DNA from 2 places in the Ammoniphilus oxalaticus genome. Region 1 is predicted to be linked to the other one. Evidence: riboswitches for the same ligand, from Rfam matches in the RefSeq annotation. Region 1 holds a riboswitch; the other holds the start of a gene.
The links. A riboswitch is a leader RNA that binds a small molecule or an ion and turns the genes downstream of it on or off. The one in region 1 is predicted to bind thiamine pyrophosphate.
Positions count from the first base shown of each region.

Region 1 (4,202 bases):
CATCTCTGATTTACTCCAGCATTTTGAGCTTGGAGAAAAAGTGGTCATTGTTGAAGTGAATGCGAGCATACTTGAAAAAGATCAACATGCTAAAACACGATTGACGAATGGTGACCGAATTGAGATTGTACACTTTGTGGGAGGCGGATGAACATGTTAACCATTGGACCCTATGAATTTAATTCTAGATTGCTGTTAGGCACAGGGAAGTTTGAAAGTTTTGAAATTCAAAAGGAAGCGGTAGATGTTTCAGAATCTCAGATTCTCACATTTGCGGTCCGCCGAATGAACATATATGAACCTAGTCAGCCTAACTTTTTAGAGATGTTGGACGTGAATAACTATACCTTGTTGCCGAATACTGCGGGCGCTTCTACTGCGGAGGAAGCGGTGCGTATTGCTAAGTTAGCGAGGGCATCGGGATTGTGCGACATGATTAAAGTCGAAATCATCGGTGATGAAAAGACCTTGCTGCCTGATCCAATCGAAACGTTGAAGGCCTCTGAGATTTTATTAGAGGAAGGGTTTACGGTATTGCCCTACACTTCAGACGATGTCTTGTTGGCAAAAAGGTTACAAGAGCTTGGGGTCCATGCGGTTATGCCTGGCGCGTCGCCAATCGGTTCTGGTCAGGGGATCATAAACCCGCTAAACTTAAGTTTTATCATTGAGCAAGCGACTGTGCCGATTATCGTTGACGCCGGGATTGGTTCGCCTTCTGATGCGGCAATCGCGATGGAAATGGGAGCTGATGGTGTGTTGCTGAATACAGCAGTGGCCGGGGCAAAAGATCCAGTGAAAATGGCAAAAGCGATGAAACTAGCAATTGAAGCGGGACGACTTGGATATGAAGCTGGGCGAATCCCAAGAAAAAGATATGCTTCTGCGAGTAGTCCACTGGAAGGGTTGAGCACAATTTGAGCGATCGGTATTCACGGCAAGAATTATTTCAACCCATTGGTAAAGAAGGACAGCGTAAGTTATCTCAGAAGCATGTCCTTATGATCGGAGCGGGCGCGTTAGGGACAGGAGCCTCTGAAACGCTCGTTCGGGCAGGCGTCGGAAAATTGACGATTGTCGATCGGGACTATGTAGAGTGGAGCAACCTGCAACGGCAGCAGCTTTATACAGAGCAAGACGCAACTGAGCGGATGCCAAAAGCAATTGCGGCTTACAATCGATTGAGCGCAGTGAATTCGGAAGTGGAGATTATCGCTAAAGTTACCGACGTAACCACGGAAGAGATTGATGAGCTTGTCGAAGGCGTTGATTTAATCATGGATGCCACAGACAATTTTGATATACGTTTATTGATTAATGACGCGGCGCAAAAGTATCGAATTCCTTGGATTTATGGCGCTGTCATTGGAAGTTATGGTTTAACGTATACGATTCTGCCGGGACAAACACCGTGCTTGTCTTGTTTGCTAGAAAGTGTGCCGATGGGCGGAGCGACGTGCGATACTGCGGGAATCATTAGTCCGAATGTGCAAATGGTTGTCGCCTATCAAACGGTAGAAGCGATGAAAATATTAGTAGAAGACTTTGATGCGGTTCGTCCCACGTTACTGTCTTTTGATTTATGGACGAATCAACACACGACGATTCGAGTCGATAAATTAAAAAAAGATGATTGTCCATCTTGCGGAAAACAGCCAAGTTTTCCGTTTTTGAGCCAAGCAAACCATACGAAAACAGCTGTGCTGTGCGGAAGGGATACGGTTCAAATTCGTCCGCCTGTTCCGATGCAAAGGGATCTGGAGCAATTGGCCCAATCACTTGCTGTTCACGGCCAGATAGAAAAAAATCCATATCTCGTATCGTTATCAACAGGCGCGCACCGTTTAGCGATTTTTCAAGATGGCAGAGTTCTCGTGCATGGCACAAAAGATGTTACTGAGGCGCGTACGCTTTATCATCGATTTTTAGGGTAATCGTCTTGAAATTACTAGATTAATTGAATAGATAGATCCACTAGGGGAGTCCGAAGGTCTGAGATGGAATGATAATTCCGACCCTTTGAACCTGATCTGTATAAAAACAGCGAAGGGAAGTGGTGAGAAAATACATGATGCATGTGCGTATCTTGCCACTTTCAATTTGTGAAAGTGGCATTTTTTATTCAATCGTTTCTTGTTTGATGCATATATGAACGTGAATTTACGGATTTGAAAGGGGTGATTGCGGCTTCTTTATTTGCCATTAGAGTCCTCGAATAATCTTGCTGTTCTAGGTGAGTGAATCCACAGATGTCATGGCATGAATCTATTATAAAATGGTGTGATACCGAAAGGAGCAATAAATAAAATGAGATTTTCAGAAAGATTACATGAGAAGGTAAAGCCGATTTGGGAACAAAAGCATGCGCATCCGTTTGTGCGAGGTCTAGGGGACGGAACGTTAAATCGTGAAGCATTCGAATTCTATATGAAGCAGGACTATGTATACTTGGTCGACTACACGAAAATGTTTGCTCTTGGAGCGGCAAAAGCGCGTGATTTAGATACAGCCAACTGGTTTAGTAAGTTGCTCCATGAGACATTGCACTTTGAGATGGATTTGCATCGTAAATATGCGGCGCGTTTTGGCATCTCAAATGAAGAGTTAGAGTCAACGATCCGCACACCAACCAACATTGCGTATACGCACTATATGTTACATGTGGCCTATAGCGGCACAATTGAAGAAATAGCTGCCGCAGTCTTACCATGCGCGTGGGGTTACTGGGAAATTGGCGCGCGCTTGGCGGAAACGAATCCAAAATCACTTGAACATGAATTTTATGGTGATTGGGTAAAAACGTATTCATCCAAGGAGTTTGGCGATCTAGCCCAATGGTTGATCGGTTTTATCGATCGGGCGGGTGAAGGAAAGCCTGAGCGTGACTTGGCTGTTCTAGAAGAAATTTTCTTGAACACATCTCGATTTGAGTATATGTTCTGGGATATGGCATACCACGGACATGACTGGCCAGCGGAGATCAAGGCTAATGGCAACGTTACTCAAGTTCGATAATATATCATTCACATACGATTCGGAACGTGAGCGAACCACGATTCTCTCCCAGCATGATTGTGAAATCAAAGAGAACGAATTTGTTAGTTTGGTTGGGTTAAGCGGTTGCGGAAAGAGCACGGTCGTCAAATTGATGGCCGGGCTCTATCAACCGACCAGCGGAGAGATTGAGTTTAACGGTGGAGCGAACGAACGCTTAGGACATGTGAGCTTGATGCCGCAACAGGATATGCTAATGCCGTGGCGAACGATTACAGAAAACGCGGCTCTGCCATTGGAAATCCAGGGTGTTCGAATCAAGGAAGCGGAGCAGCAGGTACATGAATATCTTCCTTCCTTTGGTTTGGAGGGCGTTGCTCAAGCTTTTCCCGACCAACTTTCAGGAGGTATGAGACAGCGGGTTTCCTTTTTGCGAGCGATGCTTGGCGGGCATCACTTGCTATTGTTAGATGAACCATTTAGCGCCCTTGACGCGTTTACGCGTCGAGAAATGCAGCTGTGGTTGACCGATACGTGGCAAGAATGGGGACGTTCGATCTTCTTGATTACGCATGATATTGAAGAGGCAATCTTTTTGTCGGATCGAATTTTTATCATGGAAAAAGGCCAGACAGGCCCGTTTCAAGAAATTGTTGTGCCGTTTGAACGACCGAGGCCAAATAATCTTCATCTAACGAAAGAATTTATTGAACTGCGTTCAAAAATAACCGAGTTGTTATTTAAGAAGGAAACCAATGAAAAATAGTCGACTCTTACTCATCATCACAGTTGCGTTTGGGTTAGCGTGGGAAGGGATTGTCCGACTGTTGAATGTGCCAGTGTTTATTTTACCTCCGCCAAGTCGCATTTTTGCGGCATTAGGAAAGCATTGGGAACTACTCTTGTTTACACATTTGCCTGTGACGCTGTGGGAAGTTATTCTCGGTTTGTTTTTGTCGATTGTCATTGCGGTCGGGGCGGCAATGTTGATCCATTTTTCAGAAATCGGCGAAAGAGTGCTTTATCCGATTGTGATTGCTTCGCAGACGATTCCAATTGTTGCTTTATCGCCGATCTTGATCATGTGGTTTGGTTACTCGATTTGGGGAAAAGTAGCCGTTACTATTTTGATCACCTTTTTTCCGATTGTCGTTGGAGGGGTTGATGGATTGCGGGCGACCAATCAAGAGTGGGTTAATCTGATGAAA
Region 1 is NZ_MCHY01000011.1:95,446-99,647, reverse strand. Features, by position in the region: gene thiS (sulfur carrier protein ThiS) at 1-151, shown strand, start outside; gene BEP19_RS15695 (thiazole synthase) at 154-921, shown strand; gene BEP19_RS15690 (thiazole biosynthesis adenylyltransferase ThiF) at 918-1,934, shown strand; TPP riboswitch at 1,967-2,069, shown strand; gene tenA (thiaminase II) at 2,308-3,015, shown strand; gene BEP19_RS15680 (ABC transporter ATP-binding protein) at 2,990-3,760, shown strand; gene BEP19_RS15675 (ABC transporter permease) at 3,750-4,202, shown strand, end outside.

Region 2 (4,202 bases), on a different contig from region 1:
ACCAAATTTTGCGTAGATCCGACTTGTGTTCTTATCTTTTGTCGCTTTTTTTTCCTTAATATTATTCCATTTACGTCCCATGACCGCTCCACTCTCTTTCCATTCAAAAAAGTATACTGATCTGTTGCATAATCGTTTTTATTATACATCACTAATCGAATCGCATGCGAGTGAAAATTTTAGTGGCGAATCGGACGTAAAATGGATGTATATCCGTAGTTATAAAAAAGCTGACCAAAGAGGTCAGCTTTTTACTTAATAATAGAGACTTTCGGATTTCATACAACGCGCGCATGTACTTGTCAACTCGTTACTAACCATTTGATGGGCGCATGATGCTTGGAGCTCGAGGAGTTCTGCTTTTAAGTCTGCTATGCGAGATTCCAACTTCCTAATTTCACTCGTAATGATACCGGCATCCTTCATTGGCAAAATCCCCTCCTAGGTTTTTACATATCAATCTTCTTTAGATATAGATCTTACTACCCAGCTCTTTAAACTCCTTCGATTTCTCCTTCATGCCATCGACAGCCTCTTGGTGTTCAGCGGTGTTGCGAATATCATGGCTAATCTTCATGCTGCAGAATTTCGGTCCACACATGGAACAGAAATGAGCTGTTTTTGCCGCTTCTGCAGGCAATGTCTCATCGTGGTACTCCATCGCTCTTTCTGGATCCAACGATAGGTTAAATTGATCATGCCAGCGGAATTCGAAACGAGCTTTGGATAGAGCATCGTCACGAAGTTGAGCGCGTGGGTGACCCTTTGCTAAATCAGCGGCGTGAGCAGCGATTTTGTACGTAATGATTCCATCTCTAACGTCATCTTTGTTCGGCAGGCCTAAGTGCTCTTTCGGCGTGACATAGCACAACATCGCCGTTCCAAACCAACCGATCATCGCGGCTCCGATTGCGGATGTAATGTGGTCATACCCTGGCGCGATATCTGTGGTTAGCGGGCCTAGTGTATAGAATGGCGCTTCGTGCGTGAGTTCAAGTTGTAAGTCCATATTCTCCTTGATCTTGTTCATCGGAACGTGTCCAGGTCCTTCAATCATCACTTGCACGTCGTGTTTCCACGCAATTTTTGTTAATTCACCTAATGTTCTTAGTTCAGCAAATTGCGCTTCGTCGTTTGCGTCTGCGATCGAGCCAGGACGAAGTCCATCACCTAACGAGAAGGAAACATCGTACTCTTTCATAATTTCGCAAATTTCTTCAAAATGCGTATATAGGAAGCTTTCTTGGTGATGCGCCAAGCACCATGCGGCCATAATTGAACCACCGCGAGAAACGATACCCGTCACACGCTCAGCCGTTAATGGCACATAGCGCAACAAGACACCCGCGTGAATCGTAAAGTAGTCAACGCCTTGTTCCGCTTGTTCGATCAATGTGTCGCGGAACACTTCCCAATTCAAGTCTTCAGCAACACCGTTTACTTTTTCCAACGCTTGGTAAATTGGGACCGTGCCAACCGGAACTGGAGAGTTTCGGATAATCCACTCACGTGTTGTGTGGATATTTTTACCTGTGGATAAGTCCATGATTGTGTCAGCGCCCCAACGCGTGGCCCATGTCATTTTTTCTACTTCTTCTGAAATGGAAGAAGTTACTGCTGAGTTACCAATGTTCGCGTTAATTTTTACGTGGAAGTTACGTCCAATAATCATTGGCTCCGCTTCTGGATGGTTAATATTCGAAGGAATGATCGCTCGTCCTTCCGCAATTTCTTTACGAACAAACTCAGCTTCTACCCCTTCGCGGATCGCGACAAATTCCATTTCAGGCGTAATGATTCCCTGACGCGCATAGTGCATTTGCGTCACGTTTTTGCCCGCTTTTGCTCTTAATGGTTTACGTGTCAGGCCTGGGAACACTTGTTGGCGCTCTTCATTTGCCCCTCTTAAACCGTCGTCTTCGGGTTTCACTTCACGACCTTCATATTCTTCAACGTCACCGCGCTCTAGAATCCATTGTCTACGCAACGCGGGTAATCCCTCTTGGATATCGACGGTATAGTCTGGGTCCGTATAGATACCGCTCGTGTCATAAACGCGAAGCGGATCGTTTGGCTCTGTTGTTCCATCCATTTTCGTTGTATCGCTCAACGAAATCTCGCGCATCGGGACCTGAATACTCGGATTTGAGCCCTCAATGTACACCTTTTTACTGTTAGGGAATTGCTGGATCTCTGCTACTTGCACCAAAGTTTCTGTAGATTTTGACAAGAAAAAAACCTCCTATTTTTTCGAAAATACAAAATATTTCGAACCTTTATGGAGGCGGAAGATGACTTAATCGATCACAATAAAATCAAAAATCCGCATGAATAGATTCATGCGGATGAATAGATACTGATTGTGACCCATGTTGTAAAAAACATTAAACACAACAATGCTTGTCTAATCCCTCCGCTGGCATTATCCAGTTCAGGTTCAACGGTCGATAACAGATTAACGTTATCCTCTCAGCCTAGTTCCCTAAGCTCCCGTGTAAGGCTATTTAGTTGCTCAACAACTATATTAGCGCGCTACTAAACTTTTGACAAGCATATTTTTCCTATTGCTCAATTAAGCTGCTCAATGGCACCTCTTGTTCCTTTTCAGGCTCGCCTAGCGGATAGACGCTAGCAGTCTGCGCTTGACCATCTACTTCGCGGATGTAAACAGGCTTTCCTTCGTGCGTCACATGCGCCATGACTTCTGAAGATACGATCTCCATCGCTCGTTGTTTATCCATATTAACTAACCTCCTTAATTTTCAATACAGCCTTTATCTTTTCCAACACCCATTTTTTTATACTTTTACAACTGAGCGTCGTAAAGCCGTCCTATTTTTGCAAAAGTCCACTCTTATCTTGGTTCATGCGCCGCTTCCCATCTACCTGAAAAATAATAAAATAATCTGAGAAGTTTCTTAATATAATTGGACCAAAACGATCGGGAGGTGGCCCGGAAATGGCTCGTTCCAGAATCCTACGGCGACGTGATCGTAAGTCTATTGCGCAATGGATAAAAAAAGTTAAAAAGAATCGCTTACCGAAGGATAAATCCGAACGGTTAAAAATAATGAAGCATAAATTAGCTTTGCCGTATGAGGTCATGGGAGAAGGAAGTAAACGTCTCGTGTACGATCTAACGAAGAAGTCGGTGTTAAAAGTAGCCATCAATGAAAAGGGGTTGCGAGATAATAAGAGAGAGATCAAAATCTATCGCTCTGCCCCACGTAACTTAAAAAAACATCTGGCTAAAATCCGCGAAAATGGCGCAGGTTGGCTGATAATGGATAAGATCAATCAAATAGTCCCCGACACGAAGAAAAACAAACAAAAATTAAAGAAATTAGAAAAACGATTTAAAAAAAGAGGGATCATCACGGATGATTTGTTCAGTCGATCGAAGAAATTAAAAGGCTCGAACACCCGTTTAAATAAAAAAGGGGGAATGGTCGTCATTGATTATGGCAACTTTAAACGTAAGAAATGAATGAAATAAAGTAGTTAGCGGTCAAACAGCCCCCCCCCCTTTCAACGCGGTTGTTTGACCGCCTTTACATACACTAAAATAATCGTTTACGATAGGACAAGGCTTCTTTTTGCTAGAAAGGCAGGTTTAAAAATGGACGTCAATCGGGTAACAACGAAACAACAATTAGAAGACGCGTTTGCCATTCGAAGAACGGTATTCGTTGAAGAACAAGGCGTAGCATTGGAGGTGGAATTTGATCAACACGAGGCGGAGGCTGAGCATATCTTAGTTTATAGCGATGAAAGACAACCGATCGGGACGGGCAGAGTTCGCGCGATCAAAGACCAGGCAAAACTGGAAAGAATTTGCATCCTTGCCCCTTACCGCAAACACGGCTTGGGCAAAGTTATCATCGAAACGCTGGAACAGATCGCCCGGGAACAAGGGTTTACGAAAGCTTTAATCCATGGACAGACGCAAGCGGAAGGTTTTTACCGCAAATTAGGCTACGTTACGAACTCCGAAGTCTTCATGGAGGATGGCATTCCGCATGTGGCGCTTACAAAACAGCTGTAGACACAAGGACCTTCTCTGAGCCTGTCTTCAACAACGACAAAAACCCCCTTAGGTTCCTCTCTTCGATTACCTATGGGGGTTTTCTCATGTCAGTAGTGAAGGCGCGCTAATGCTCCGCTCTTCCCCACACGCGATTGATTCGCTTTTCCAATTGTCC
Region 2 is NZ_MCHY01000008.1:745,606-749,807, reverse strand. Features, by position in the region: gene BEP19_RS10105 (YebC/PmpR family DNA-binding transcriptional regulator) at 1-81, opposite strand, end outside; gene thiC (phosphomethylpyrimidine synthase ThiC) at 467-2,230, opposite strand; TPP riboswitch at 2,392-2,504, opposite strand; gene BEP19_RS10095 (H-type small acid-soluble spore protein) at 2,562-2,741, opposite strand; gene BEP19_RS10090 (hypothetical protein) at 2,960-3,487, shown strand; gene BEP19_RS10085 (GNAT family N-acetyltransferase) at 3,620-4,045, shown strand; gene BEP19_RS10080 (ABC transporter permease) at 4,152-4,202, opposite strand, start outside.
Region 2: it holds a riboswitch for thiamine pyrophosphate, as region 1 does, so the genes downstream of both, thiC (phosphomethylpyrimidine synthase ThiC) here and tenA (thiaminase II) in region 1, are expected to answer to the same signal.